DNA from 3 places in the Mesorhizobium sp. M0217 genome. Region 3 is predicted to be linked to each of the others. Evidence: riboswitches for the same ligand, from Rfam matches in the RefSeq annotation. Region 3 holds a riboswitch; each other region holds the start of a gene.
What was found. Region 3 has a riboswitch for thiamine pyrophosphate ahead of NKJ18_RS21135 (YkoF family thiamine/hydroxymethylpyrimidine-binding protein). Riboswitches for the same ligand answer to the same signal wherever they lie in the genome.
Positions count from the first base shown of each region.

Region 1: linked by a shared signal. The riboswitch ahead of thiC (phosphomethylpyrimidine synthase ThiC) and the one ahead of NKJ18_RS21135 (YkoF family thiamine/hydroxymethylpyrimidine-binding protein) in region 3 are both predicted to bind thiamine pyrophosphate.
Region 2: linked by a shared signal. The riboswitch ahead of thiB (thiamine ABC transporter substrate binding subunit) and the one ahead of NKJ18_RS21135 (YkoF family thiamine/hydroxymethylpyrimidine-binding protein) in region 3 are both predicted to bind thiamine pyrophosphate.

Region 1 is NZ_JAMYSN010000025.1:34,458-44,700, reverse strand. Features, by position in the region: gene hemA (5-aminolevulinate synthase) at 1-987, shown strand, start outside; gene NKJ18_RS27170 (ATP-grasp domain-containing protein) at 1,553-2,857, shown strand; TPP riboswitch at 3,081-3,197, shown strand; gene thiC (phosphomethylpyrimidine synthase ThiC) at 3,301-5,136, shown strand; gene thiO (glycine oxidase ThiO) at 5,133-6,134, shown strand; gene thiS (sulfur carrier protein ThiS) at 6,103-6,300, shown strand; gene NKJ18_RS27150 (thiazole synthase) at 6,304-7,077, shown strand; gene NKJ18_RS27145 (thiamine phosphate synthase) at 7,074-7,679, shown strand; gene NKJ18_RS27140 (hydroxymethylpyrimidine/phosphomethylpyrimidine kinase) at 7,670-8,431, shown strand; gene NKJ18_RS27135 (hypothetical protein) at 8,453-8,626, opposite strand; gene NKJ18_RS27130 (hypothetical protein) at 9,085-9,750, opposite strand; gene NKJ18_RS27125 (hypothetical protein) at 9,994-10,243, opposite strand, start outside.
Region 2 is NZ_JAMYSN010000027.1:22,779-33,021, reverse strand. Features, by position in the region: gene NKJ18_RS27775 (ABC-F family ATP-binding cassette domain-containing protein) at 1-811, opposite strand, end outside; gene NKJ18_RS27770 (thiamine diphosphokinase) at 813-1,472, opposite strand; TPP riboswitch at 1,635-1,749, shown strand; gene thiB (thiamine ABC transporter substrate binding subunit) at 1,793-2,800, shown strand; gene thiP (thiamine/thiamine pyrophosphate ABC transporter permease) at 3,021-4,619, shown strand; gene thiQ (thiamine ABC transporter ATP-binding protein) at 4,616-5,380, shown strand; gene NKJ18_RS27750 (M48 family metalloprotease) at 5,712-7,118, shown strand; gene NKJ18_RS27745 (RNA polymerase factor sigma-32) at 7,215-8,072, opposite strand; gene NKJ18_RS27740 (amino acid ABC transporter substrate-binding protein) at 8,470-9,243, shown strand; gene NKJ18_RS27735 (amino acid ABC transporter permease) at 9,381-10,061, shown strand; gene NKJ18_RS27730 (amino acid ABC transporter ATP-binding protein) at 10,058-10,243, shown strand, end outside.
Region 3 is NZ_JAMYSN010000014.1:22,861-33,103, reverse strand. Features, by position in the region: gene NKJ18_RS21145 (ABC transporter ATP-binding protein) at 1-357, opposite strand, end outside; gene NKJ18_RS21140 (ABC transporter permease) at 354-1,196, opposite strand; gene NKJ18_RS21135 (YkoF family thiamine/hydroxymethylpyrimidine-binding protein) at 1,452-2,060, opposite strand; TPP riboswitch at 2,051-2,163, opposite strand; partial or broken gene NKJ18_RS21130 (GSU2403 family nucleotidyltransferase fold protein) at 2,374-2,763, shown strand; gene NKJ18_RS21125 (hypothetical protein) at 3,029-3,280, shown strand; gene NKJ18_RS21120 (DUF2934 domain-containing protein) at 3,436-3,675, opposite strand; gene NKJ18_RS21115 (hypothetical protein) at 3,768-3,983, opposite strand; gene NKJ18_RS21110 (DUF1236 domain-containing protein) at 4,082-4,411, opposite strand; gene NKJ18_RS21105 (hypothetical protein) at 4,754-5,056, opposite strand; gene NKJ18_RS21100 (hypothetical protein) at 5,217-5,546, shown strand; gene NKJ18_RS21090 (hypothetical protein) at 5,920-6,141, opposite strand; gene NKJ18_RS21085 (hypothetical protein) at 6,408-6,815, opposite strand; gene NKJ18_RS21080 (hypothetical protein) at 6,969-7,205, opposite strand; gene dinB (DNA polymerase IV) at 7,439-8,680, shown strand; gene NKJ18_RS21070 (LysR family transcriptional regulator) at 8,708-9,673, opposite strand; gene NKJ18_RS21065 (SDR family oxidoreductase) at 9,785-10,243, shown strand, end outside.

The DNA of each region.
Region 1 (10,243 bases), on a different contig from region 3:
GGCGCAGGATCGGGAGGATCCCGCAACATTGGTGGCACCAACCATTATCACGTGTTGCTCGAGCGGGAGCTTGCAGCTTTCCACAACAAGGAAGCAGGATTGATTTTTGTTTCCGGCTTCAGCTCAAACGATTCATCATTGAGTACATTGGCATCTTTGATGCCGGACACAATTATATTTTCTGACGCGCACAACCACGCTTCAATTATTAGTGGATGCCGCAACAGCCGGGCCGAAAAGCGCGTCTTCCAGCATAACGACGTTGCGCATTTGCGGGAGCTTCTGCGCAGCGTAAATCCTGCAAGACCCAAGATCATTGTTTTTGAATCGGTATATTCAATGGACGGTGACATTTCACCGATCAAAGATATCTGTGACATGGCGGACGAATTTGGCGCAATGACGTTTCTGGATGAAGTTCATGCATCGGGAATGTACGGTCCGAAAGGCGCCGGCATTGCCGCGGAACTTGGCATCATGGATCGTCCAACCATCATCGAAGGGACGCTAGGTAAGGCGTTCGGCTCGATGGGGGGTTATGTGACCGGACCTGCCTCCATTGTTGACAGCATACGAAGCTTCTCGATCGGTTTCATTTTCACCACGGCGCTTGCGCCAGCGCTAGCGGCTGGTGCGCTGGCAGCGCTGCGCCATCTTCGCGATTCAGATTCAGAACGAATTGATCTGCACCGGAAAACGAAACTTTTAATCGGATTGCTGAAAGAGGCGGGCATCCCCGTCATGCCGACCCGAAGCCACATCATTCCTGTGCCTATTGGTGATCCATTCCGTTGCAAGGAAGCGTCCCGCCAGCTTCTGGATCAGCATGGAATATACGTTCAGCCAATTCTGGCGCCGAGTGTTCCGGTGGGAACCGAGCGGTTCAGGGTGACGGTTACGCCTGCCCATAGTACGACAGATATTCGGACGTTCGTCGATGCGCTCAGGCAGGTTCTGCTGCGGGACAATCTTGGCAAGGCTGCCTAATGTAAATGCTGGGAACGACAGGGCGCGCAGCCTCAGACCTGATTATATCAGCCGGGCTCGCCGAGGTGGAAGCGGCGGTCAGCGATCCGGTTCTGACGCCCGATCGCATCTTCGAATGTCATCGGAAAGCAGTTCCGTAACCCGCAATGACAGCTTTCGCGATCTTAAATGATGTGACTCCATGATTGAATGGGGCCGTTTGACGACTCGCTGCTTACACATCGGGCCGGTTCCAGATTCAGGGCTCACCATGAGCCGGTATGACCAGAGCGCATGTTCTTGTGCTGCGAGTTTGATGTGGCTTGGCGTGCCCTACCCGAGGGGTAGGTCACGCCCAGGCCCACGGGATCACACACCAACCCCAGCTAACCTGGTTTGAACGGAGCAAGCCTCCGACGCCGCCCTAATCCGCTGCAACAGATCCTTCAAATCAATTTACAAGATTTTTACAACCGTCAGTCGTTGACAATGGTACGGCACCCCGAGTCTGAGGTCCGGCACGGCCACAAAAGTGACACCGGTACCCTCGGACCGCCGCCAGCACGCAACATCGGGATTAACAGCAATGGTAAGAAGAAGAGCGCTCATATTGGTCGAAGGCCATAGGGGTACTGGTCAGCTATACGTCCAAGCGGCTCAGTGTCTTGGTCTTCATCCAATTACTCTGACGGCTGATCCACCTCGGTACGACTATCTTTCGGCGGAAAACGTTGAGGCAATCCGTGTCGACACTGGCAATCTCGAAGCGTTGGTCCGCGAAAGTTCGCGGCTGCGTGCTACCCACGACATTGCTGGCATTACTGGCTTTGCCGGGGACCATGAATCGATCTATGCGACAGTTGGCAAGCTTTGCCGGCATTTCGATCTACCGGGACCGAACCCTGAATCGATTGAACGAAGCTGCGACAAATTCAAGCAACGCCAACTCCTCGCGCAGGCCGGCGTTCCAATACCGGCCTATCGGTTGGCAGCGAATGCGGCGGAGGTAGAAAGCTCGGCTGCAGAGATCGGCCTGCCCGTGATTCTTAAGCCGGCAGTAGGCAGCGGCAGCATGGGTGTCCGATTGTGCCGCAGCCTCGAAGACGTAGCCGAACATACGACCCATCTATTGGGCGGAAAGCACATATGGCGGTCTACACCGAAAATACTCGTCGAAGAATTCGCACAGGGCCCGTTCTATAGCATTAATGTTATGGGGAATGAGGTCGTTGCGATTTGCGCCAATGACTTTGGTCCCCTCCCCCATTTCGTCATACGTGAGGTGACGTATCCGGCCCTGCTAACCGATCAGGAGCGTGAGCGCATCGCCGATGTTTCGCTGAGCTGTTTGCGGGCTCTCGGCCTTGGCTGGGGGCCAACTAACATTGAACTCCGGTGCACGAAACGCGGTCCAGTTGTCATTGAAGTCAATCCGCGTCTTAGTGGCGCGCCCGACCCTCAACTGGTCCAGTTAGCTTACGGTGTCGACCTCGTCACCGAGCACATCAAGCTTGTCATTGGCGAGGAATGGGATCTGCGCAAAAAGCATTCGCATACTGCGGCCGCGCGATTCCTGCTTCCTGATCAAGATGGCACCCTCGACTGGATTGGTGGCGACACTCAGGCAGCTGCTATATCAGGTGTGGCCGAGGTCAAATTGAATGTTGAACCCAAGACACCGATCGTCAGGAAGGGGGATTTCCGAGACTGGATTGGACATGTCATTGCCACTTCGCCCAGCCGTGCTGAAACCGAGGGCGCCCTTCAGCGAGCGGTCGACTTGATCGAATGGTCGATCACCCCTTTTCCGGCGACAATAAGAGGTGATCGAGAGCACGATGTTTGTGGGGCGTTCGGGCGGCCCACCAGTTCTGTTCCGATCAGGCATTGACGGCTTAAGATCCTTGAAACGCAGCAGTTCCGTCTACGTCAATGTCACATCAAGTTTGACGAGGCAAATGCAGCTTTGGCCACACCTGCCTTGTCTCCCGCGGAACTTCTCCGCGACCCATGGCGAGGCCGTCGGCCCAATTTGGGCCCAATTTGAATGCCGCCCACCGCCGCCGCAGGACGAACATGCGCTTGACAAGACAACGCCGGCCCGTTCAACTTGAGGCATTCACCAGGGGAGTCCCGGCAAGGGGCTGAGATACTGCTGGCTTTCGCGGCGCAGTGACCCGTTGAACCTGATCCAGTTCATACTGGCGTAGGGACGGTGCAAGCGCTCTGCGGGAGTTCACGCCCGAGGTCCTGTTTCGGCAGGTCGACAGAAGCGTCTTTTCATCCTTCCGGCACAGAACTGGGTCTCCAATGCATGAGCAAAGGAGCCTCAAGATGAATGCCCTCACCCCAGCCGTCTCAACGGGGCCGCTGCCTGCTTCGCGTAAGATCCACAAGCCCGGTGCCATCCACCCGCAGATCAGGGTGCCGATGCGCGAAATCTCCGTCCATCCGACAGCCGGCGAACCGCCCGTCACCGTCTACGATCCGTCGGGCCCCTATACCGATCCGGCTGTCGAAACCAGCATCGAAAAAGGCCTGGCCCGGCTTCGCCACGAATGGATCTTGGCGCGCGGCGATGTCGAGGTCTGCGACGGCCGCCATGTCCGGCCGGAGGACAACGGATTCGCGACGGGCGAACGCCTGACGCCAGAATTTCCCATCCGCCACCGACCGCTCAGGGCCAAAGCAGGCAAGGCGGTGACGCAGCTTGCCTACGCGCGCGCCGGCATCATCACACCCGAAATGGAGTTCGTCGCCATCCGCGAGAACCTTGGTCGCGAGATCCTGCGCGGCAAGCTTGAGCGCGACGGCGAGGCTTTCGGCGCGACGCTGCCCGATTTCGTCACGCCCGAATTCGTGCGTGACGAGGTGGCGCGCGGACGGGCGATCATCCCCGCCAACATCAACCATCCCGAGAGCGAGCCAATGATCATCGGCCGCAATTTCCTGGTCAAGATCAACGCCAATATCGGCAACTCCGCCGTCACATCGTCGATGGCGGAAGAGGTCGAAAAGATGGTGTGGGCGATCCGCTGGGGCGCCGATACGGTGATGGACCTGTCGACCGGCCGCAACATCCACAACATCCGCGACTGGATCGTGCGCAACGCGCCGGTGCCGATCGGCACGGTGCCGCTCTACCAGGCGCTCGAAAAGGTCGGCGGCATTGCCGAGGATCTGACCTGGGAGGTCTACCGCGACACGCTGATCGAACAGGCCGAGCAAGGCGTCGACTATTTCACCATCCACGCCGGCGTGCGGCTGCATTACATCCCGCTGACCGTCGACCGGGTGACGGGTATCGTCTCGCGCGGCGGCTCGATCATGGCCAAATGGTGCCTGCACCATCACCGGGAGAGCTTCCTCTACGAGCACTTCGCCGAGATCTGCGACATCGCCAGAGCCTACGACGTCTCCTTCTCGCTCGGCGACGGCCTTCGTCCGGGCTCGATCGCCGATGCCAACGACGCGGCGCAGTTCGCCGAGTTGGAAACGCTCGGCGAGCTGACGCAGATCGCCTGGGCGAAGGATTGCCAGGTGATGATCGAGGGGCCTGGCCACGTGCCGATGCACAAAATCAAGGCGAACATGGACAAGCAACTCGCCGTCTGCGGCGAGGCGCCGTTCTATACGCTTGGACCGCTGACGACCGACATCGCGCCGGGCTATGACCACATCACCTCAGGCATTGGCGCCGCGATGATCGGCTGGTTCGGCACCGCCATGCTCTGCTACGTCACGCCCAAGGAGCATCTCGGCCTTCCCGATCGCAACGACGTCAAGATCGGCGTGATCACCTACAAGATCGCCGCCCACGCCGCCGACCTGGCGAAGGGCCATCCGGCAGCGAAAGTCAGGGATGATGCGCTTTCCCGCGCGCGCTTCGAGTTCCGCTGGGAGGACCAGTTCAACCTGTCGCTCGATCCGGAAACGGCGCGGTCCTTCCACGACCAGACTTTGCCCAAGGAAGCGCACAAGGTGGCGCATTTCTGCTCGATGTGCGGACCGAAATTCTGCTCGATGCGTATCTCTCACGACATCCGTGCCGAGGCGCAGAAAGAGGGCATGGCGGCGATGGCGGCGAAATACCGCGAGGGCGGTGATCTCTACCTGCCGGCGGACGAGACCGGGGCACCGCTCATACCTCAGCCACGTGAGCCATCATGAAGGTCTTGGTCAAAGGAGCGGGCGTTGCTGGCCTCACCGCCGCCTTCGAGTTCGCCGCACGCGGCGCGGCGGTTACCGTTGCCGAGACAAGGCCTGCCCTTGGGGGCAATGCGTCGTGGTTCGCCGGTGGCATGTTGGCGCCGTGGTGCGAGCGTGAAAGCGCCGAGCAGCCGGTGCTGGATCTCGGAAGCGACGCCGCCGACTGGTGGGACGCCGCAACGCCAGGCTTGGTAGCACGACGGGGAACGCTGGTCTTGGCCGCGCCGCGCGATGCGGGCGAGCTCGACCGGTTCGCCAGCCGCACGACGGGCTATCGGCGCGTCGAGGAAGATGAAATTGCCTTGCTGGAGCCCGACTTAGCCGGCCGCTTCCGCCGCGGATTGCTGTTCGCCGATGAGGCTCACCTCGACCCACGCCCGGCGATGGCGGCACTTCATGACAAGCTTGCGACCATGGGTGTCAAATTCCACTTCGGCTGCGACGCCCGGCCTGTTTCGGGTTTCGCCCGTCAGATAGACTGTATGGGAATGGCAGCGGCCGATGACAGGCTGCGCGGTGTTCGCGGCGAAATGCTGATTCTTCGCACGCCTGATGTCTCGCTGTCGCGGCCGGTCCGTTTGCTTCATCCACGCTTTCCGCTTTATGCCGTGCCGCGCACCGATCACCGTTTCATGATCGGAGCGACGATGATTGAAAGCCAGAGTGCCGGACCGGTGACGGCGCGTTCCATAATGGAGCTGCTGGGTACCGCCTATGCCCTCCACCCGGCCTTTGGCGAGGCCGAGATCGTTGAAACCGGTGTCGGCGTCCGCCCAGCCTTTGCCGACAACTTGCCGCGCGTCGAAACCAAGGGTGAAATCATCGCGATCAACGGGCTCTATCGTCACGGTTTTCTCCTGGCTCCCGCCATGGCGCGCCAGGCTGCCGACCTGGTTTTCAGTCAAGACAGAACCAAGGAGCTTGCTCATGAAACTGATGGTCAACGGCGAAGCGCATGAGGTTGCCGCCACCACGCTGGCCGAGCTGCTTGCCGCGCTCGACTATGAGGGCGATTGGCTCGCGACCGCCGTCAACAATGACCTCGTGCACAAAGCCAACCGGGCGGAATTCCAGTTGAACGACGGCGACCGGATTGAAATCCTCTCGCCCATGCAGGGCGGCTAGGCCATGATCGAGCTTTATGAAGCCGAGCTTCCGTCGCGCCTGCTTCTTGGCACGGCTCAATATCCTTCGCCGGCCATCCTTGCCTATGCAGTCAGGGCTTCGGGCACGGCGGTGGTGACCGTCTCGTTGCGCCGTGAAATGGCAGGCGGCAGGGCTGGCGAAGAATTCTGGTCGTTGATCCGCTCGCTTGGTGTCAGAATCCTGCCCAACACTGCTGGCTGCCACTCCGTCAAGGAAGCGGTCACGACCGCACAAATGGCGCGCGAAGTCTTCGGTACGAACTGGGTCAAGCTCGAAGTGATCGGCAACCATGACACCCTGCAGCCGGATGTTTTCGGTCTGGTCGAAGCCGCCCGCATCCTGTGCGAGGACGGTTTTGCTGTATTCCCCTATACCACCGACGACCTTATCGTTGCCGAGCGGCTGCTTGCGGCGGGCTGCAAGGTCTTGATGCCGTGGTGCGCGCCGATCGGTTCCGCTCTCGGACCGATCAACATCACGGCGCTGCGCTCGATGCGCGGACATTTCCCAGATGTTCCGCTGATCGTGGATGCGGGGCTCGGACGGCCGTCGCACGCGGCAACCGTTATGGAGCTCGGCTTTGACGCCGTACTCCTGAACACCGCGGTCGCCAAGGCGGCCGATCCGGTCGGCATGGCGCGTGCGTTCGGCAAGGCGGTCGAGGCCGGTCGTGAAGCTTTCGGCTCGGGTATGCTTGAACCGCGCGACGTCGCCGTGCCGTCGACGCCGACCATCGGCAGGGCCGTTTTTTCATGAAGCTCGATCCCTTCTACCTGATCGTCGACAGCGCTGACTGGGTCGAGCGGCTGGTCCCGCTCGGCGTCAAGCTGGTTCAGTTGCGCATCAAGGATAGGGACGAGACCACGCTGCGGTCGGAAATCCGCCGCGCGAACGACGTCTGCGCGGTCCATGGTTGCCAACTGATCGTCAACGACTATTGGCGCACGGCAATTGAGGAAGGCTGCGACTTCGTCCATCTCGGCCAAGAGGATTTGGCTGCGGCCGACCTGCTGGCGATTAAGTACGCCGGATTGAAGCTCGGGCTTTCCACGCACGATCATCTAGAACTGGAAATGGCCATCGCTGCCGAGCCCGACTATGTCGCGCTCGGCCCCATCTATCCCACCGTCCTGAAGCAGATGAAATGGGCGCCGCAAGGGCTCGAGCGGATCAGCGAGTGGAAGCATCGGGTGGCGCCGATCCCATTGGTCGCCATTGGCGGCCTCAACCCCGATCGGCTCGACGGTGTTTTCGCGGCTGGTGCGGACACTGCGGCGGTGGTCACCGACATCACGTTGAATGCCGATCCCGAAGCGCGCACGCGAGAATGGATCGAAAAGACAAAGCCATGGCGCTGAGGCGAGAACCGCATGTGCTCGTGGTCGGCGGATCTGACTCCAGCGGTGGGGCTGGAATTGCACGCGATATTGAGACGATCTCTTCCATTGGCGTCCGCACCTGCCTGGCTGTCACAGCGCTGACGGTGCAGACGCACGAAGCCGTGATGAAAATCCATCCTTCGCAGCCCGATCTTGTGGCCAATCAAATGCGCGCCGCGCTGCGGGCCAACAAGGTGGCGGCAATCAAGATCGGCATGCTTGCAACGGCCGAGATCGTCGTAGCCGTCGCGGCTGTGCTCCGCGAAAATCCACAGGTGCCGGCAGTACTCGACCCGGTGCTGGCCTCGACGTCAGGCCGGGCGCTTCTGGACGCAAGGGCCATCGCCGCAATGAAACGCGACCTGATGCCCCTTTGCCGCCTCGTCACACCCAATCTCATCGAGCTGGCGCTTCTTGTTGGCTTAGAGCCAGCGGTTGATGAAGACGGCGCGGTGTGGCAAGGCCAGGAATTGCTGGTGGCCGGGATGCAGGCCCTGCTGATCAAGGGCGGCCACGCGGCGGGACCCCGATCGATCGATATTCTGTTGCGCCCCGATCACGAACCAGTCCGCTTTGACACGCCGCGTCTTGCCGCATCGATGCGCGGGACGGGCTGCATGCTGGCCAGCTCGATTGCGGCACATCTGCCGAAGGCGCAATCAATCGAGTACGCCGTGCGCCAGGGCAAGCTCTTTGTGTTAGAAAAGCTTCGGAAAACCCCAGCCGAATAGCCGTAGAGCCGGCTCAAGCGTTCAGCGGCTGACGCTGAAATGGAAGCCGTAGCCCTCCTGCCCTTTTTTCACAGGGCGTGACGGGATGAGGCCGCTTTGCAGATCGGAATTCAGCGGCGCCGAGACAAGCTGCCCTGCCAGGCCGGGAAAGTAACGGGACTCTTCCTGCGGCGAAGCGCACTGCCAGTCAGGCATGGGGATGCACTTGTGCCTCCTGGCGAGTGTAAGGCCGCAGGAGCGAGCCATTTCAGCGCGGCGGGGGCCGCCGGATCTGGCCCCGCAGTGCTGGAGCAAAGCAAAGGCCGGTTTGAGTGGGTGGGGAGAGAGGGCCGCGCGCCTCTCTTCCCGCTACATAGGAAAGGTGCCGCTAGGCACATCCATGTCGGCGCAGCCGTGCCGCGAAGCGGCCCAAGAAAGAAGAGCGTACAAAACGGAAGCACCGAAATGCCCGCCAGCGGGACCAAGTCAGATCGGTGCAGGAGAAAGACCGTGGCCCTGAGACCGTCTCAACAGGGCGGCCGTAGGAGCATCAGCAACGCGCCGCCGTCAGGCGGGATGCGGAACGGACGGCCCCCGGCGAAGGGCGCCGTTCTCTTTGAGCTGCGACCCTGGTGAGCGCCTTCGTGCCTAAAGCTGTGCCGTCGGGCTAAGCTTCAGCTTAAGATCGTTCTGAAAAGCCGAACATGGTTCGTCGAGGTAACCCTTGAGGGAAGGATCCTTGTCGGGTTCCCTGTTTTTCGACAAAATCGCCCTGCAGAATTTATATTGCGATTTGGCGGCATCGCACTGCTGGATGTCCGCCTTATAGCAAGCGTGGACCAAAAGGCTCCCACGTAATCATGCTCGACGTTGTTGGAAGAAAGGTGGGTCTGAATGTCTTGGAGAATGGCAACTCCATGGGACATCCCATCTGCTCCGGAGTAGGTCATTACGAGTTGACCGGGTCGTTCAAAGCCGCTTACCGAGCCGCTCCCTGCAACGTTCTCGTAGGTGCCAGACAAATCCGGGGCCGACGTGAATGTCACCTTGAAGGGGTGCCCCAGGCCGACGGGGGTGACATCCGTAAAGTCGGGACCGTAGTACACCGAGAGATACCACTCGCCCTCTGTAAGAGCGTTGGGGGCTTGCCCGAGCCCAAGGCGCTGCATGCTCTTGTCGATGACAGTCCGAACGACGTTGGACGTGCCCTGCTGGATGCCTTCGCCGAAGCCGGTCCAGATGAAGGCGCCTACGGCCAACACAGCCACACCCAGCAGGCCGAACCTCGCACCTGTTGACTTCGTTTCACGCCCGGGCTCGATTTCCGGCTGGTCCTGCATCCGCCCCTCGCAACGCTCGTCGGGAACAACTTGGGACCCGATTATGGGCCCCAAGGGATCGGTCAGCAGGCTTCCAGATGAACTTTCTTCTTCATGTGCATTCCTCCTCGACTCAAGGGCACTTGCCGTGCGGAGCCGAACACACGCAGTATGGAGATGATAACCCGATTGCGGCTTTCAAGTGTCCTCGCATCCCCCGAGGGCGCCACCTGATCTCTCGGGCAACCTTGTTCGGCGCCGCAGTTATTGAGGCGGCCGGCTTGGAAGCAGTTCCTTATGGCCCTCATGCATAAACCAGAGCACCCGTTTGAGGTGACTGCGAAGGGCCTTACGGGCGCGGATTGGCTCTTTGACCGGATCGATACCCAGTACATCCAGCGCCATCTCCTCTTCGCTGGCACTGTCGGCGCAAGCGTCCATGAGCTTCAAATAGAGCTCGAAATGCTTGTCATCATATGCGGTTAGGCTTTCCGACCAGGGGACTTCCGTTGCA
Region 2 (10,243 bases), on a different contig from region 3:
CCATGGTCGCCGAGCCCTCGGCGCCGCGATGGCCGCGAAAACGCTGGCGCATGGTCTGCAGTTCGCCCAGGCGGCGCATGTTGCGTTTGCGGCGAGCCGTCACGCCATAGCGCAGCCAATGCTCCTCGCGCACGATCTGGCGGCCGAGCTTGTGCTGTTCGCGCTCTTCCTCTTCCAGCACAAGGTCGCGCCATTCCTCGAAATGGCCAAAGCCCTTGTCGAGGCGGCGGGTCTGGCCACGGTCGACCCAGACAGTGGCGCGCGAGACGCGTTCGAGGAAGCGACGGTCGTGCGAGATGACGATCAGCGCCGAAGACGTCCGGACAAGCTCTTCTTCCAGCCATTCGATGACCGACAAATCGAGATGGTTCGTCGGCTCATCAAGCAGCAGAATATCGGGTTCGGGCGCCATGACGCGGGCAAGTGCTGCGCGGCGCGCCTCGCCGCCGGAGAGATCGTTGGGGTTCTCCGTGCCGGCGAGGCCGAGATGCTCCATCAGATATGTGGCGCGGTAGGGATCGTCGGCAGGCCCAAGCCCGGCCTCGACATAGGCGCGCACATTGGCAAAGCCGTCCATGTCGGGCATTTGCGGGAGATAGCGCACCGTTGCCGAAGGCTGGCGGAAGACCTCGCCGTCTTGCGGCTCGATCAGACCAGCAGCAATCTTCAGGAGCGTCGACTTGCCGGAGCCGTTGCGGCCGACGAGCGCGATCTTGTCACCGGCGGACGCCGTCAGTTCGGCGCCATCGAGCAGCGGCGTGCCGCCAAAGGTCAGTCTTATGCCGTCGAGGTTGAGAAGGGGCGGGGCCATGTCAGCTTTCAGGCAAGGGGTAGGGGTGGGCGAGCAGCAGCGCGCGGCCATGGCCGAGCGCGATTTCGAGGCCGCCCCCGGTCGTGTTGGACTTGACCTCGTTCGAGATGGTCAGCGACGAGCCGAACACGACCTCGACATGGTCGAGCGGCCACATCGCGCCGGACACGGTGAGGCCCGAAAGATCGGAAAAGCCGAGCACCGAAAACAGCGTTCCGTCGGCATAGTCGAAGCCGGCCTTGCCAGGCAGCAGAGGGGCGCCTTCCTGCGCTCCGCTGGTCAACAGCAATTTTGTGCCGGCCTCGGCCAGCCGCAGGCTGAGCGCCAGATGGAGGAAGGCGTGGTCGGCGCGCTTGCCGCCGAAAGCGCCGGCCAGCACCAGGCTGGTGGCGCCGCGTTCCAATGCCGCCGCGATCGCCAGTTCGCCATCGGTCTTGTCCTTTTCGGGAGGAAACACCTCCCGCGGCACGGCGGCGAGATCGGCAGGCAGGTCCGCCGGCACGGAATCGAAATCGCCGACCCACAGCTCCGGCATCACGCCGAGCAGGCGGGCATGATCGATGCCGGCGTCGGCGGCGATGACGCGCGTGCCCGCGACCTGGCGGTCGAGCCGCGGCGTGCGGACGAGATCGCCGCCAAGCAGGATGGTGAATGTGCTCATATCCGCTGGCCCTTACCAGCCCCGCCGACGAAACGGAAGGCCGAGCGGCACCGTCACTCTTTGTTGGAGCATGATCTTTTTCCGGAAACGGATTCCACTTTCCGGGATCACGCTCGGGCAAACTTCCACTTGCGTGGCACCTTGGCCGGGCCTATGTGTCGAAACGCTCTAACGGGGTGCCGGACGCGATCTTCGCGGACCGGCTGAGAGGCAGTCTCGCCAACCCGCTGAACCTGATCCGGTTTGTACCGGCGGAGGGATTAGACGCTTCGGACAGCCCGACGCCTCAATTCCTTTCAACACGAATGAAGGAGGCGCCGATGCGCATTTTTTTGTCCCGTCTTGTCCCAGCGCTTGGGCTTGCTGTTTCGCTACTGGCAAGCCCTGCGTGCGCGCAGGAAAAACTCACGATCTATACCTATGAGAGTTTCACTGCCGACTGGGGTCCAGGCCCCCAGGTGAAGAAGGAATTCGAGGCCGAGTGTGGCTGCAGCGTCGACTTCGTCTCGGTGGCCGACGGCGTCGCGCTGCTCAATCGCGTCAAGCTCGAAGGTGCGTCGACCAAAGCCGATATCGTGCTTGGCCTCGACACCAACCTCACCGCGGAAGCCAAGGCTTCCGGCCTGTTTGTCCCACATGGCGCGGTGGCTGAAAACAACGTGCCGGGCGGCTGGAGCGACGACACTTTCGTGCCCTACGATTATGGCTATTTCGCCGTCGTCTACGACACCGAGAAGCTGAAGAACCCACCGAAGAGCCTGAAGGAATTGGTCGAGGGCGATGCCGCCGACAAGATCGTCATCCAGGATCCGAGGACGTCGACGCCGGGCCTTGGCCTGCTGCTGTGGGTTAAGTCGGTCTATGGCGACAAGGCGCCGGAAGCCTGGGCGAAACTCAAGGGCAAAGTGCTGACGGTGACGCCGGGCTGGAGCGAGGCCTACGGCCTGTTCACCAAGGGCGAGGCGCCGATGGTGCTTTCCTATACGACGTCGCCGGCCTACCACATGGTGGCGGAGAACACCGGGCGCTACCAGGCGGCCTCGTTCGAGGAAGGCGAGTATCTGCAGATCGAGGTCGCCGGCATCACCACCACGGGCGCGAAGAATCCGCTGGCGGCGAAGTTCCTGGCCTTCATGACCGGGCCGAAATTCCAGGATGTCATTCCGGAGACCAACTGGATGTTCCCGGCCGGGAAAACCGACAAGCCGCTCAATCCGGCTTTTGATAGGCTGGTCAAGCCGGCGAAGACCTTGCTGTTCAGCCCGGAAGAGGTCGCGGCAAATCGCAAGGCCTGGGTGGATGAATGGCTGGCGGTGATGAGCAAGTAGATTTGGCTGTATAGTCAAAAGATGAGTGCTCTACGGCGCCCCCCTCTGTCCTGCCGGACATCTCCCCCACGAGGGGGGAGATTGGCCTTTACGTTGACTTTCGCCAATCTCCGAAGCTGCAGGAATGAGCGGAGCGCTAAAACCGCCAATCTCCCCCCTCGTGGGGGAGATGTCCGGCAGGACAGAGGGGGGCGCGAAGGAACGCGACGCCCGGTAAAGAGTGCAACGCTCTGACCCCCGCATCACGGCCGGCATTGTCGCGCTTGCGGCAATCGCGCTGCTGATCGGTGGCGCCTTCGCCGGCCTTATCCGCGAAGGCGCGCACGACCTTTCCGGCGCCGCGTCCGCCTTTGACCTCTATCTCCTGCGCGTTGTCCGCTTCACGCTCTGGCAGGCTGCGCTCTCGACTCTGCTTTCCGCCGTACCGGCGCTCTTCGTCGCCCGGGCGCTGTCGCGGCATCCGCGCTTCTTCGGACGCGGCTTCATCCTGCAGCTGTTCACTGTGCCCCTTGCCTTGCCGGCAATTGTCGGAGCGCTGGGAATACTGGCGCTCTATGGCCGCGCCGGTTATTTCGCCGCGATCGGTGGCCAGAGCTGGCCCGACATCTATGGGCTGTCGGGCATCCTCGTCGCCCACGTCTTCTTCAACCTGCCGCTGGCCACCCGGCTGTTCCTCGAAGCGCTGGGAACGGTGCCGGCCGATCAATGGCGGCTGGCGAGCCAGCTCGGCATGGGGGCGAGGCCAGCCTTCCGGCTGATCGAGTGGCCGGTGCTGCGCGCCGCGCTGCCGGGCGTCGCCGGGCTTGTCTTCATGCTTTGCATCACCTCCTTCACCATCGTCCTGATCCTCGGCGGCGGGCCGGCGGCGACGACGCTGGAAGTCGCCATCTATCAGGCGCTGCGTTTCGACTTCGATCCGGCGCGAGCGGTGACGCTGACGGTGCTACAGATCGCGCTGACTTTCGCCGTCATGCTGGCGCTGACGCGGCTCGGCGCCAATGTGACCGGCGACGCCAATTTGCCTGTCGCGCCGCGCCGCTATCACTTGGCCGGCAAAGCAGAAACAGCGTTCAACGCCGTCCTGATCGTGCTCGCCTTGCTGTTCGTCGCCGGACCGATGGCGGCCACCGTTGCCTCCGGCCTCGGCGCCGATCTCGGCCGGCTGGCGGGCGAGAGTGCCGTGCGTCAGGCGACGCTGACCAGCGCCGGTCTCGCCTTCTCGGCGGCGCTACTTTCGGTGGCGCTGGCACTGTCGCTGATCATGGCGCGGCGGGCACTGTCGCTGCGCCGCCGGTCCAGTGCCCGTTCATTGCTCGAACATGCCACCGACACCGGCGCCGGCTTCGTCCTCGTCGTGCCGCCCATCGTCATCGGCGCCGGCTGGTTTCTCCTGCTGCGCACGGTCAGCGATGTCTTTGCCATCGCGCCGGTCATGGTCGTCACCGTCAATGCGGTGATGGCGATGCCCTTTGCCATCCGCGCGATGCGCCCGGCCTATGATGCGGCGAGCGAGCGCCATGAAAAGCTGTGCGCGCAGCTCGGCATTGCGGGCTGGAACCGGCTGCTTCTGGTCGACTGGCCATCGCTCCGGCGGCCGCTGGCCACCGGCTTTGCCTTCGCCATGGCACTGTCGCTCGGCGATCTCGGCGTCATCGCGCTGTTCGGCAGCGATTCGGTGCAGACCTTGCCCTATCTCCTGCTGGCGCGCATGGGCAGCTATCGCACGGCCGATGCTGCCGGGCTGGCTTTGCTGCTCGGGGCGGTCTGCCTTGCATTGGTGGTCGCGGCAGACTGGCTGGGACGGGGAGAGAGATCGTGACGTCCGCTGTGGAGAAAGGCACGACTGTCCGGCTGGACAAGGTCTCGTTCAGCTATGGCGAAACGTCATTCCTGTTCGATGTCGAATTCCATACATCTAAGATCACCGCCATCATGGGGGCAAGTGGTTCGGGCAAATCGACCTTGCTCAATCTGGTGGCTGGTTTCGAGACGCCGGAGTCCGGTCGTGTGCTGATCGGCGGCGCCGATGTCGGCGCCGAGCCGCCTTCGGCGCGGCCGGTGTCGATGGTATTCCAGGAAAACAATCTGTTTGCTCATCTCTCGGTGGAGAAGAATGTCGGGCTCGGCCGCTCGCCATCGCTCAACCTGACCGACGCCGATCGCGCCGCAATCGCCGAGGCGCTTGACCGCGTCGGCCTGGCCGGCAAGGAGATGCGCCTGCCGCGCGAACTCTCCGGCGGCGAAAGGCAGCGCGTAGCGCTCGCCCGCGTTCTGGTGCGCGACCGGCCAGTGCTGCTGCTCGACGAGCCGTTCGCTTCGCTCGGGCCAGCACTGCGCGACGACATGCTCGACCTGGTGGCCGGCGTTCATGCCGAGCGGGCGATGACGGTGCTGTTCGTCACGCATCAGCCGGAAGACGCTCGCCGTATCGGCGAGCAGATGGTTTTTCTGGACAATGGCAGGGTTGCCGCGACGGGACCTGCCGCCGATTTTTTCGACGGCACTGGCCCTGAAGCGTTTCGGCGCTATATCGGCGCAAGTTCGGGCGGATCACGCGATATTGCCCGGAAGCGGACATAATTTACGACCAAACCGGCTACAGGTGATGTGGCGCTTGCTTGCCATGGTCCAGCTGATGTGGCTAGGTCCGCTTAGTACTGGTCCGGCACGAGCCGTGATTTGCCCCCTACAGCGCCGCATCCGGCCGGATGCGTAAACGCTGTAGGTTTTTTGATGTGTGCAGGATTGCCAACGAAAACCGATTTTTCGCTGGCGCGGACCCCGGTCCAAATCATGCGCCGAGAGCTGAAGGAACGCCGTGCTGCCGACCGGCACTGACACTTTGAAACGCAGACCGCTGGTGCGCTTCCTCGCGCTGGCCGGCCTTGCCGTGGCGCTGGCCAGCTGCCAGATGTTCACGCCTCCCGAAGTGCAGGAATCCGGCTTCCAGCCTTCCGACAAGCCGATCACGGTCGACAATGTCGCCGCCAACAGCAAGCTTGCCGAACTGGCGAAGGCACAGCATCCGCGCATCCTTGCCACCTATGGCGGCGAATATTCCGATCCCAAGCTCGAGCGCATGGTGGCCAAGGTTGTCGGCAGCCTGACCGTGGTGTCGGCCAATCCGACCCAGACCTATCGCATCACCATCCTCAATTCGCCAAACGTCAACGCTTTCGCGCTGCCGGGCGGCTATCTCTACGTCACCCGCGGCCTGCTGGCGCTGGCCAATGATTCGGCCGAACTCGCCGCCGTCATCGCGCATGAGATGGGCCACGTCACCGCCAATCACGGTCTGCAGCGACAGCAGCTCGAGGCCGAGGAAGGCCTGGCGACCAAGGTGGTCTCCGATGTGCTGGGCGACAGCCCGACCGCCAAGCAGGCATTGATCCGCGGCAAGCTGAGGCTGGCGCAGTTCTCGCGCAACCAGGAGCTGGAGGCAGACGCGATCGGCATCAAATCGATCGGCGAGGCGGGTTACGATCCCTATGCCGCCGGGCGTTTCCTGCAGTCGATGTCGGCCTATACCGATTTCCGCTCGATCAGCGGCGCCACCGACGCCAGCCTCGACTTCCTGGCTACGCACCCCAACACGCCGCAGCGAATTGATCTGGCGCAGCGCCACGCCCGCCAGTTCGGCGCGCCGGGCATCGGCACGCGCGACCGCGATTCCTTCCTGGCCGGGATAGACGGCCTGCTCTATGGCGACACGCCGGAAGAGGGCTATGTGCGCGGCCAGACCTTCCTGCATCCGGGCCTCGGCGTTTCGTTCACGGTGCCCGACGGCTTCATCATCGACAATTCGGCGGCGGCGGTGACGGCGACCGGTCCCGGCGACATGGCGATCCGCTTCGACGGTGTGTCGATCGACAAGGATCGTGCGCTGACCGACTACATCAGAAGCGGCTGGGTGGCCGGTCTCGACGAGACCAGTGTGCGCCAGGAGACGATCGACGGCAACGAGGCGGCGACAGCGCACGCCGGCGCCGATGGCTGGCAGTTCGACATTGCGGTGATCCGCGCCGGCGGCCAAGTCTACCGGCTTTTGACAGCGGCCCCCTCGGCCAGCACGACACTCGATCCGGTGGCACGCTCGGTCAGCGGTTCGTTCCGCGTGCTCAGCCCCGCCGAGAAAGCGGCACTGAAGCCGCTGCATATCCGCGTCGTCACGGTACAGGCCGGGCAGACGATGGGCACACTTTCGGCGCAGATGGTCGGCGTCGACCGCAAGCTCGATCTGTTCCGCGTGCTCAACGCGATGTCGCCGGGCGCCTCGGTTTCGGCCGGCGACAAGGTCAAGATCGTCACGGACAGATAGCGCCGGTCTTCGTCAGAAACCCCAGCCTTCGTAGTGCTTTTTTCTGAGATAACTTTTCTGAGATAACTCGGGGCGGTACCCCTGTTCCTGGCAATCTCACGCTGCCATGAATTCGGGGTTCTGCTTGACCAGCGCGAGCTTGAGCTTTTCCATGGCGCGGGCCTCGATCTGGCGGACACGCTCCTTGGAAATGCCGAGCGTCTCGCCGAGCGCCTCAAGCGTCGCACCTTCGTCGGTCAGCCGACGCTCCTCGATGATCCTGAGTTCGCGGGCATTGAGCGCGCGGAGCGCCGTCTTCAGCCACATCAGGCGCCGTTCGACGTCGATGGTGTCGCCGGCGACCTCGTCAGGCAATGGATCGTCCGAAATCAGGAAGTCCATCCGCTCGGTGGTACCGGCCTCATCGGCGAGGGGTGCGTTGAGCGAAGAGTCAGGTGCTGAAAGCCTGGAATCCATCTTCTCGACATCGGCCTCGGAGACGCCGAGGGCTACCGAGACTTCGCGGTAGAGCGTGGCGTTAGAGATCGGCTCGGCGCCGTTGGCAAGACGGGCGCGCAGGCGCCGCAGGTTGAAGAACAGCGCCTTTTGCGCCGAAGAGGTGCCGCCGCGAACGATCGACCAGTTGCGCAGGATGTAGTCCTGCATCGAAGCGCGGATCCACCATGTCGCATAGGTCGAGAAGCGCACCTCGCGCTCCGGCTCGAAACGCGCGGCTGCTTCCAGCAGCCCGACATGGCCCTCCTGGACCAGATCGCCGAGCGGCAGGCCGTAATGTCGGAATTTCGAAGCCATGGAGATGACCAGCCGCATATGGGCGACGGTAATCTGATGCAGCGCCTGCTGATCCTGGTCTTCCTTCCAGCGCAAGGCGAGAACATGTTCCTCATCGCGCTCGAGGTAAGGGGCTTTCATTGCCGTGCGGACCATGGTCCGTCCTGCCGTGTCTTCGATCATGCCGCGCTCCTGCTCCCGGACATTTTCGGACGGCCTGGCGGCCGTTATCTCTGTTTGACGCAATTCCGAGGGAAACCGCTTTCCCACTTTCCTGGAATTGCTTCGGGCCTAGCGCAGCCAAGGGTTCTTGAAATGGAAACGCGGCGCCCTACAACAAGCCATGAACGTGCCACACCGGGGATTGGTTCCGCCGCCGATGGCGGTTGTTTTGTGCGGTCCGACAGGGCGCATCGACACCGCAGATCGGGACTATTGGCACCGATCCGAGCTGCTTTGAGAATCTGATTTCTGGATCGTCGTTTTTTTGAAATCTGGTTCCTTATTTTGCTGCGCTGTATCTGTCAGTTTCCGGCTCTCACAAGCGCCGGACACCGGCCAAGGACGGGATCACACAGAAATGAAATGGCTCAAGTCGCTCATCGTCGCCGGAACGCTTCAGGTTCTGGCTGTTACATCAGGCCATGCCGGCGCCAATCTTGACCAGATCAAGCAGGCCGGCACCCTCAAAGTCGGCACCGAAGGCACCTATGCGCCCTTCACCTATCATGATGCTTCCGGCGCGCTGGTCGGCTTCGACGTCGAGATCGCCAAGGCGATCGGCGACAAGCTCGGCGTCAAGGTCGAGTTCCTCGAAGGCAAATGGGACGGGCTGATCGCCGGCCTCGACGCCAACCGCTACGACGCCGTGATCAACGAGGTCGGCATCACCGACGCGCGCAAGGCCAAGTACGATTTCTCCGATCCTTACATCGCCTCCAAGGCCGTGCTGATCGTGCGCGGCGACAACACCGACATCAAGACCTTCGCCGACCTCAAGGGCAAGAAGTCGGCACAGTCGTTGACATCGAATTTCGGCAAGCTCGCCGAGACCAACGGCGCCGAACTCGTCGGCACCGACGGCTTCGACCAGTCGATCCAACTGCTGCTCACCGGCCGCGCCGACGCCACCATCAATGACAGCCTGTCTTTCCTCGACTTCAAGAAGCACAAGCCGGACGCCAATGTGAAGATCGCCGCGCAGGAAGAGAACGCCGACTATTCCGGCGTCATCGTGCGCAAGGGTGATCCGGAGCTGGTCGCGGCGATCAACAAGGCGCTGGCCGACATCAAGGCCGACGGCACCTACAAGAAGATCGCCGACACTTATTTCGGCCAGGATGTCTCGCAGTAAAGACCATCTCCCGGCGGTTTGCCGGCAATGACAAATAGCGGCGGGCCGTCTTTGACGGCTCGCCGTTTTTCGCATGATATGAGAAGCACACAATCGCACTGCCGTCACCGCGGCGGTCTGTGAAGGAGGAGCCGTTCGTGCCGCACTGGCTACACCTGATGCTGGACTCGTTGCCGACACTGCTGTGGGCGGCGTTGATCTTCACCGTACCGCTGACATTGCTGTCGTTCGCACTCGGCCTGTTCGTCGGCCTCGTTGTCGCCCTGGTGCGGCTGTTCGGTCCCAAGCCTCTGGTTGCCGTGGTCCGCTTCTATGTCTGGATCTTTCGCGGCACGCCGCTTCTGGTGCAGCTGTTCCTGATCTTTTACGGCCTGCCTTCGGTCGGCATATTGCTGGACGCTTTTCCGGCGGCGCTGATTGGCTTCACCCTCAACATAGGCGCCTACAGTTCGGAAATTATCCGCGCCGTGATCGGCTCGGTGCCGAAGGGCCAGTGGGAGGCGGCCTATTCGATCGGCATGACCTGGAGCCAGGCGATGCGGCGTACCATCCTGCCGCAAGCCGGCCGCGTCGCCGTGCCGCCGCTGTCCAACACCTTCATCTCGCTGGTCAAGGATACCTCGCTGGCCGCCGCCATCACTGTGCCGGAGATGTTCCAGGCGGCGCAGCGCATCGTCGCCACCACCTATGAGCCGCTGATCCTCTATGTCGAGGCGGCGATCCTTTATCTGGCGATGAGCTCGGTGCTTTCGGCCTTGCAGACGCGGCTGGAGGAGCGGCTCAACCGTTATGGCGGCTTCCTGGAGGCGCGCTCATGATCGGCCTCACCGACATCGAAAAGCGCTTCGGCGACAATCTGGTGCTGAAGGGCGTGACGGTCACCATTGCCGAAGGCAGCGTCACCGCGCTTGTCGGCCCCTCCGGCGGCGGCAAGAGCACACTGCTGCGCTGCATCAACCTGTTGGAGATCCCGACCTCGGGCATGGTGCGCATCGGCGAC
Region 3 (10,243 bases):
ACCGGCAAGGCCGAACTCAGCGAACAACGGCGCGACGCGTTCGCGCGCCGCCTTGCGGCCAAGACCCTGCACTTCCAGCCCCAGCGTCACATTGTCGATGACGCGCCGCCACGGCATCAGCGCGTCGCGCTGCGGCATGAAGGCGAAGGGGCTGCCCTGCAATGGCGCGCCGTCGAAGCGCATGTCGCCCTCGCCTTTCAGCGCGCCGGTCAGCAACTGGAACAGCGTCGACTTGCCGGCGCCGGAAGGGCCGAGGATGGAGACGAACTCGCCGGCCGCGACATGAAGCGAAATGCCGGCGAGCACCTCAAGCGCGCCGAAGTTCTTCCTGATGTCCCGGAGTTCGAGCCGCGTCATTGACGGTTCTCTTCTGCAGCTTCAACCTTGCCGTCGCGGCTTTCGCTCCCTGCATTCTCCCAAGGCATGGCGAAGCGCTGGACGAGCACCGCAATGGCGAACAAGACAAGCGTGAGCGCGGCGCTGACGGCGACCGCGGCGAGCACCAGATCGGGCCGAAAGTTGTTCTTGGCATTGAGCATGTAGATGCCCAGCCCCTTCGCCGCCCCCGCATATTCGGCGAAGATCGCGCCGACGACGGCGTAGGTGATGGAGATGCGCAGCCCGGCGAAGAAATAGGGCAGCGCCGAAGGCAGGCGCGCCAGCCAGAAGATGCGCCAGCGCCCTGCCCCCATGGTGGCGAGCATCTGCGAAATCGCCTTGCTGGTCGCGGCAAAACCCTCGACCAGCGCCACCATCATCGGGAAGAAGGTAACGAGCGCCACAAGCAAGATTTTTGGCATCAGCCCGAAGCCGAACCACAGTACGATGAGCGGCGCAATCGCGACCAGCGGCAAGGTCTGGCTGATAATCAGCAGCGGAAACAGCGCGCGGCGCAGCGGGGCCAAGAAATCGACCAGCGCCGAAAGCACGAAGGCAGCGACCAACGAGCAGGCGAAGCCGGCTGATGTGGCGCGGATGGTGGGCAGCGTGTTGTCGGCAAGGGCAGCGCGATGCTCCCAGGCCTGCTGCAGCACGCGCGACGGCGCCGGCAGCATGGTGGGCGCAGCGCCACCATAGCGGGCGTAGAGCTCCCACGCCGCGAGGAGCAGGGCGGAGGCGCAGGCGGCGGGGATGGTCTTGGCGATGGCTGCGGCTAATCTCCCCCCTCGAGGGGGAGATGTCGCCGAAGGCGACAGAGGGGGTCGTCTCGCATAGAGCGCCCACGCCTTGCCGATGCGAAAAGGACGTCGGCGCTCCACGCGCTGGGACCCCCTCTGGCCTGCCGGCCATCTCCTGCTCGAGGGGGGAGATTCGTGGGCATCGCGGTCTTCGCCAATCGCCAATGGCTCCCCTCCTCTCTGTGCTGAGGGGTCAGAGGCATCTCCTCCACGCAATGGGTCAGATAAACCAGCCACGGCAATATCCTCAAGGAACGACGCTTGAGCCGCGGCTCAGACGGCGCTCGGGCTGTTCGCCGAGATCGTGATGTCGAGGGTGACGTGGCCGGCGCCGGGGCCGAAGCGGCAGAAGGCCTCGTTGAGCGTGGCAAACACCGCACCGGCATCGCCACGCAATTTGGTGCAGAAGTTCTTTGAGCGCTCAAAGACGCCGGACTGTTTCAGGAAATCGATGCAGCCGTAGATCTCGTCCATATGGTCGCCCGTGCCCATAACGTAGAGCGAGAACTGCGCCGCCACCGGCTGGCCGGTCGACGGCGTGGCCTGGACAGCGCGGATCGCGGCGATCTTGCGCTCGTCCAGCGGAATGGCGGGGCCGCCGGTCTCGTCGGAGCGGCAGATCGGATCGTCGGGCTCGCCCGGACAGCCGCGCGAGATCGCCGCCGAAAGCACGCAGTGCTTGCCGCTTTTGGCCGCCGCGACGAACAGGTCGCGCATGGCGGGAAACAGCACCTCGGGCGGCCCGACCATAAGGGTCGAGATGTCATCGGTTTCGATCCGCAGCCGGTCGCGCCAGGGATCGAGCGCGCCGAGCGCGCCGAGGATGACGCCGACGAAATCGTCGGTCATGGGATAAAGGGAAATCTGTGCGCCTGAAAACATCGCCCGCCTCGCTCCGCTGGTATTATCCAGATCAGCTTTAGGGTCCGAAGGCTTGCCGCCCTCATCTCAGCCCCGACGATACGGAGCACCCCTGTGGATGGGCGGGTTAAAGCACCGTTCGCGGCATTGGGGAAGCCGTTTGTTGAGGCACTGCGGGAAAGTGTTTTGGGCCAGACGTGCCGGGCGCCCGGGCGTTAACAGACGACTCGTCAGTTCGTTGCGTTATAACGTTTCCACGAACTTCTTATAACTGCGTTGAAATTCAAGCTGATAAACGTAATTATAAGAAAACGGCAGAGACTCCGCGCAGCCCTTACGGTTTCTGGATTTCCTTATCCGCGACCCCATCCGGACTGTGCTCCTGCATCGCTCGGGCTTGCCTGTGCTGGTCCCCTCGCCCCAGCGCTACGCCATCCACAAGCTGATCGTCGCCTCGCGACGCGGGCCGAGCGCTGGCGCCAAGCGGGAGAAGGATCTCCATCAAGCGCGCCTGCTGACCCAAGCGCTCGAAGCCACGCGTCGCCAGGACGACCTTGCCTTCGCCTTCATGGAAGCGTGGGACAAGGGCGAAAACTGGCGCGAGACGATCCGGGGCGGCTTGAACCTGTTCGACGCCGCCACGAGGGAAAACAGTCACACCATCCTGGGGAAATCCCTCCGCGAAATTGGTGCGACTCCTGAAGGATTCACGATGCGGGATTAGCTGAAGCGACCGCTGCTATATTCATTTCCATCGTCCCAACCGTACGAAATTGGCTTGACGCCTATTCGTACATAAAGTACGATATCTCTTTTCGCAGAGAGGAATGTCCTTGAGCACAGCGAACCATGTTGCCTTCGCCGATCTCTCTCGGCCTTTGCTGTCACCCCCGTCGTTGCCGCCGCCTTTGTTGCCGCCGCCTTTATTGCCGCCCCCTTTGTTGCCCTTGTCATTCGATCAGTGCGAACGCCTCGCCGGGGCTTGGCGAATGGCCAGCCAAGACATCGCCGACGACATCCGCTTCATCCGCCAATATCTGAAAGTCGTTGCCGAGAAGGACGAGAGGCTGTCGACCGGCACCCTTGTTCACAGCCGCGCCTATGTCGAGGCCTGCGCCGGCTGGCTGCCACAGACTGTAACGCGCTATCTGCGCCACCTGCGCCAGATCACCGAATGCGAACTGGCCATGACAGCTGCCGGCATTCGCTTTGCGCTGTCGAGTTATGCCTGGGAGGCATGAGGGCGCCTGTCGCCAAACACAAGGAATTGCGCTGCCCGTCGCAGGCGCAATTCGTCAGGTTGAGAGGCTCGGGCGCGCCTGAACGGCGGGCGCCAAGGATGGCCCGGCCAGCGAATTCCGGCCTTGCTTTATTTCGACTGGCCTTATTTCTGGCCTTATTTCGATTTGGCTTTGCCGGACTTTGCGGCGGCAGGCTTCGCTGCCTTTGACTTGGCGGCTGCCTTGGCGGGCTTGGCGTCAGCTTTCTTCGCCGCCTTTTTGGGCTTGGCGACCGCGCCATCGACTTCAGCCGTGGCCTGCTCCCAGTGTTCCTGATGCGCGCCTTCAGGCCGGCCGGCCTTTTCCCAAATCTCGTGCGCGCGCTGGCGAATGCGGTCCTGTTTGTCGTCCGTCACTTAAGCCTCCGTGGTTGGGTCCGGTCGGTTGGTCCAGATTCCACGAAAACATTAGCCGAAAATTCGGCCGGCGTCTTGAGTGACGAGACATCTCAGCGCGGGTCGGAAATCACCGCAACGCCGAGCAGCGCCGCTTTCTTGACGATCAGCCCCGCGAGGTCGGCATCCGAACGATCGGTGCCGGTGCGCTCCCGCAGGAGCGCGATCGCTTCCTTCATCGATAACAGCGCCGTGTTGCGCTCGGCCAGCAACTTGTCGCAACACGCCGCAACATTGGCGGAGTTCGGGGTCTCGACATGCGGCAACATGGCAATTCTCCTTTCATCATGTTCGTCATTCGGCCCTGCCGCCCTTTTGGGAAGAACGACAGGGCCGTATCACCGATGAATGGTTAGGTTGTCGAGCGTTACTCGACCACCTCGACAATCCTGCGCGTGCTGGGGTCGACCAACACGGTATGGTTGTCGACGACGGCGTATCTGTACTGAACGTCGGGAACCTCCTGCAGCTCGACAGTGTCAGGCAAGGCAGTGCCGACATTCAATTCGACGCCGAGCAGATTGACCGAGGCAAGCGGATGTTTCTTTACGTACTGGTGCACGACCGTGCGCTGTTCCGGGGTGATGATCACCTGCTGCTGTGCCGGCTGCGTGACGATGACCTCGTCGGCGGCGGCAATGCCGATACCAGCGATCATGGCGAGCCCGGCGACGGCGGGAATAAGGATGGTTTTCATCTTCGTCTCCTGTCGTTGTTGGCGAGCTCCGCCGTGTTCCCGCATGAGGCGAAAACAGCGCAGATCGAGGTGGCGGGCTCCTGGAGGCAAACGCAGCCGGTACGGTCTTGTTCCGCAAGCGGAGACTAAATTGATCGGCTTCTCGGTCATGCCAGCAGAACCCGCACCCGCAAGATTCGCATTGAAGCACAATCCCTCAGGAGACCTTCGACGCGGACGATGCACGGCTCCAAATTCCGGTGGCGATCGCGGCCGGCGCCGGCATTGATCCGGTGACCGCGTCGCCCGGCCAGGACCGGAACCGACCGCCTTCGTGCCACGCCGTGAAGTTTCAAGCAAAGGTCATTGCTTCGGCGGCTGCGCAGGCACCTCGCCAGGCTTGATCACCGGCGTCTTGCCCTGGTCCGGCGGCGGCTGCGTCATACCCTGGTCACCACTGGGCGGCGGCTGCAGCACGCCGCCGCAGGGACCGAGCGTGCTGGTCGATTCGCCACCGCCATTGGCGACCGGCGGCTTCCGAGCATCGTCCTGAGGCTGCGCCTGGCAAGGCGCGGCAGGGCCGTGCTGGTCGCCATTGTCCTGCGCAGCCGCCGGGTCGGGCAGCGCCAAGAGCAGCACGCATGGGATGAGGGGGAAAGTCTTCATGGTCCAGCTCCTCTGGATTCATCTCCTTGGCAAAACAGACTAGTCCTTGGCAAAGCAGACTGGCGGCAATTGGTTCCACGGAGATGGAGTGGTTGCCGGAACCTGACAGCCGGAAGTGAGTTCCACCTTCTCGACGCAAAGCCGCCCAGAGGAGGCAATCATGGAAGAACGAAACAGAAAACCCAATGACGAGGTCGAGGCGCCACCGAGCAAAAACGATGCCCGCGACAGGATCGCCAATGACGAGGTGGAAGCGCCGACGCCGCGCCGGCAGGATTGGGATGCGCTGCGTGGCGCAACGGTCCTGCCCGACGGAGCAGATGAGGAAAGCCTACCGGACACCACCGGTGTCGAGAAGGAAGGCGAATTGCCCGAGGAGGATGACGACAACCCCTACCAGGACAGTGACGATGCCTTGCCCGACGACGCCGAGGAAGCCGCCATTGGTCACGACCTGGCGAGGCGCGGCGGCCCGTTCGACGACGTGTAAGGGCAGCGACCGCGGACTTTCGAGAGGTTTCCCGGGACGTCCACGCCGTCACCAGTTGGACCAAGTATGAGCTGAAGGCGATGCCGGAGCATCGCGATATTTCGAAGGATCCGGCTGGCCGGATCCTTCGTTTAAGGCGCCTTGGCGGTTTGGCTTAGCCCTTGTGTCAAGGGCTGGACGGCGACAATCTCGGCACCTTCGACAGCCGAGAACGCGAAGCCCAATATTTCAAGCGCCGTCGAGGGCCGCTCGCCTGAAATCTTCAAAGTGCGCAAGAAATCCCACCGCGGGCGGTGCAGACACGCTCCGGCATCGCGGCGCTGCGAACCGGGCCATCGACCGCCGGCACTTGAGTGCCGACGGGCTCTGACCTTCAATTCGACCCGGGATCGCCGAGCGCCTCGGTGACGAAGGACGCCGCGATCAGGTCGTCGGCGTCGAGGCGTAGGGAGCCTTCGACACCTCCCATGATGGCTGCGACCTTCTGGAAGGTCTGCATCTCGTGTTCAGTAACGCTGGCGTCTCGCATCCTGGCTTTCAGATCGGCGATGCGTCGGCCCAGTGAGGCCGACGTTCCGATTTCTCTGTTCGACATGGTGTCCTGCTCCTCCCCCAACCCATGCTGTGGACGTACTCAAGGCTGCCTATATATAAGGCAGCGCGAATACAGTCGCCGCAACGCGCGATATCTGGGAAGGTTCCGGCGCCAAATAGTCACGAAATAATACGTGGTGGGACTCGGGTATGTTAAGCGCCGACGCGGCGATAGACACCGCAGCCAGCGGCTGCGGCCATCGGCCTGGCCAACCCGTGTCGCGGGTCGCGAACGCGGGTCGGACTTTGATCGCCGCGCGCGAACAGTCAGCGAGAGGCCGGAACCACGCCGGACGCCGAGCGCGCCGTTTCGGGCGAAAACACCACGAAAGCAAAAACCAGAACGGCAGCGGCGATAATGAGCGAGCCGCCGGCGACGATCGGTTCAAGCGCCGGGTTTCCCTGCAGCATCACATACAGCGCCGGCAGCATGATCACCAAGCCGAGAGTGTAGAGCCCGTAGTGGATCATGGCGACGCGACGCGCCGCCTTTTGCGGATTGAGCGCGTAGTAGCCGCCGAAGATGGCGCTCGTCACCCAACCGAGCAGATTGATATGCGCGTGCGCCGGAAAAGCGGCGTGGTCGCCCGAGATCGCCATCTGCAGGCCGGCCGCAATCCCCAACATCAGGAACAAGATGGCAGTTTTGAAAAAGAGTTCCGAAACCCTCGGCATGTCATTTCTCCCCCTATGCGGTCTGCGACCGCTTGCGTCCTGGAGAATACACCCACGCGCAGAACTTTTCCACGCCCCGCTTATGGGGCCATGCCTGCACAGCTTTTTGCACGCTGTTCGACTTTTCTGGCTGCAACAACCCGGCGCCGCCCGCTACGGCGTCAGCAAGATGTCGGCGCCCGCTCGCTCATCGAACACCACCGCGCAGCCGCGCCCCAGCGCCACTGCCGACAGCGCGTTGGCCACCGTCTCGTCCGGCGATACGAAATCACCGGTCAGCACTCGCAACTCCTCTACCGCCCTGGCCATTGACACGCAGTGCCCGGCAACGCGATCGCTCGTGCAGGCGTCAACGACGCTGACGAGGTCGATCATCTCGAACTGGCCCATACCGGCCTCCACAAAAACAGCGTCCCGTCGCGGATATGAACGCTGAGGCGAGAGACAATGTTCCGCAGGTCCGATGCCCAGGCGGAGCACTCGACAGCCCGATCTGGAACGGACCGGCCGGCGACAACCGCTTCGCTTGACAATAGGCCCTGTTTGTTCTCTATTTGTTCGGCAAAAACGCCTCTCACAACAGACGCGGCTAATGCTGCAACGCCGCAAAGGGAACGGTCGGGATGGAGCCCACCATCCTGCATGCGGATCTCGACGCCTTCTACGCCTCGGTCGAGCAGTTGCTCGACCCGGCGCTCAGGGGCAAGCCGATCGCCGTCGGCGGCGGCGTCGTGCTTGCCGCCTCCTACGAAGCCAGGGTTTTCGGCGTGCGCGGCGGCATGCCCGGACGACGCGCGCGCGAGCTTTGCCCCGGACTGATTTTCGTCGGCGGCCATTTCGCCGACTATCAGCGGCTGGGCGACGCCGCCATCAAGGTGCTCGACGATTTCACGCCGCTGGTCGAGCGGATTTCCATCGATGAAGCCTTTGCCGACGTCGCCGGCTGCACGCATCTGTTCGGGCCGCCGGCCGAGATCGCCGCCACGGTGCGTCGGCGCGTCCGGGCAGAGCTCGGCCTGCCGATCTCGATCGGCGTGGCGCGCACCAAGCATCTGGCCAAGATCGCCTCGCAGGTGGCCAAGCCCGACGGGCTGGTGGTGGTCGATCCGGACACCGAACTTGCCTTCCTGCATGATCTGCCAGTCGGGCTGATGTGGGGCGTCGGCCCGGCGACCAGAGCGCGGCTGGCCGAGATCGGCATCGAGACCATCGGCCAGTTGGCAAAGACGCATAGCGGGGCGCTGCGAAGGTTGCTCGGGCCCGCCGCCGGCGAAAAGCTGGCGTCGCTGGCATGGAACCGCGACCCGCGAAAGCTCGAAACCCACAGGCCGTCGCATTCCGCCGGCGCGCAGTCGGCGCTTGGCAGACGGCCGGCCGAGGCGCGTATCTTCGGACCCGTGCTGCTGCATCTGGCAGACCGGGTCGCAAGCCGGCTCAGGGCGAAGTCACGGCCCGGGCGCACGGTGACGGTGCGCGTGCGTTTCGCCGATCTGCACGCTGTCACACGCTCGCTGACGCTCGATCAGCCGATTTCGGCAACCGCGATGCTGGCCGAAATCGCCGGGGAGCTGGTGCGCGGCGTGCTGGCCGCCAACCCTCGGGAGAAGACCATCTCGCTGCTGGCGATCTCGGTGTCGCAGCTGGAAGAAAGTGCCGAGCTGCAGTTGGAGCTGCCGCTCGGGCTTGCCGATGAAAAGCAGCGGCCCGGCAGCAGGCAAGGCCTGGCGCGCTTTGGCGCCGACCGCGCCATCGACAAGATCCGCCAGCGCTTTGGCAGAGAGGCTGTCGGCTATGGCGCCGTGGCGCTGGAAGCCCGGCGCTCGGTTCCCGATGCCTTCCGCGAACTGGCGGAAAAGGAGCTTTGAGCACCGCCGCGACGGCTAGGCCAATGCTTAGGCCGCACCCGAAGATAGTGCTGCATTTCCGGTCTGCCTGAGCAGGCCGACCAGCCAGGCCAAGCCCGCATCCATCAGCGCAACCTTCGGCACGATGCTGTTGATGTTGAAGTGGCCGAGCCGGATGGGTGCATCGACGCCGACGACACCGAAACGGCCGCCATACATGGCGAGGAACCGGCGCGGATAGGCCGATATCAGATCAGTCTGCGCAAGCACGGCCAGTCCGAACATGAAGTTGGGGACAGTCAGCGCGACGCGACGCGACAGGCCGCGTTCAGCCAGCACCCTGTCGACAAACCCGTTCGGATCGCCATTGTTCGAGACGACCATATGCTGCACGCTGCAATAGGCGTCGAGGCACGGATCGCCGGCGAAGCGGTGGCTGGCGCGCATGGCGACGACGAAATCCTCCTCATAGAGCTTGTCGACGGTGAAGCGTGCCGGCAGGCCGTCGAACGGAATCACCGCGACATCCATGGCGCGCGCTTCGAGTTCGGCGACACAGTCGCTCCAGGCAGTGGTGGGCGACGGTTCACCTTGGCGCGGCAGCAGTTGCCGGATGCCGATGTCGATGCCGGGGGCCAAAAGGCGGATCTGGTCGAGCAGCGGCGGCAGGAGCACCGACGACACCGCATCCGGCGCACCGATGGTGAAGCGGCGCGTCGAGCGGGCCGGATCGAACGGCTCGGCGCTGGCGATCACCCGGCGCACCCGCGCCAGGATCTCGGCCACCGGTTCGGCAAGCTCCGTTGCCCGGTCGGTGGGCACGACGCCGCGCGGCGTCTTCAGGAACAGCGGATCGCCAAGCACCTTGCGCAGCCGGCCAAGGCCATGGCTGACCGCCGAGGCCGACAGGTTTAGCCGCTCCGCCGAGCGACCGACATGCCGCTCCTCCATGATGGCCTGGAACAAGACCAGCAAATTGAGATCGGCGCGCGCCAGGTCAATTTTGTTCAGCATATTCCTGAAATCATATCACTGGATTCAGCAGAGTAAAGTTGCGAATGCCTTCTTCGACGCGAAGACGGTGGTGCCGGTTTCGTCGGCACTCATTCAGAGAGGAGCAAATCCATGCCAAACTTTCCCAATTCGGTTCTGGTCACCGGCGCCTCCGGCGCCCAAGGGTCGGCCATTGTCAGCGCTTGCCGCGCCGCCGGCGCCACGGTGCGTGTCCTGTTACGCAAGGGCTCGCCCGATCCGTTCGGCGATGGGGTCAACATCGTGCGCGGTGATCTCGCCGACCCCGGCCGACTGGCCCTCGCCTGCCTCGGCGTTGATGCGGTGGCGCTGACCTTGCCGGTCGGTGCAAGCCCTGAAGAGATCCTGCGCTACGGCCGCAACATTGCGGATGCGGCGCAGCAAGGCGGCGTCAAGCTTCTGGTGTTCAACACCAGCGGCCATGTGTCGGGCCATTCCGGCACGGCGGTGATGGACGCCAAGGCCGAACTCATCGACTACATCAAGACGTTCGGCCCGCCATCTATCGTCCTCAAGCCGACGCTGGCCATGAGCAATATCGCGGCGCCCTGG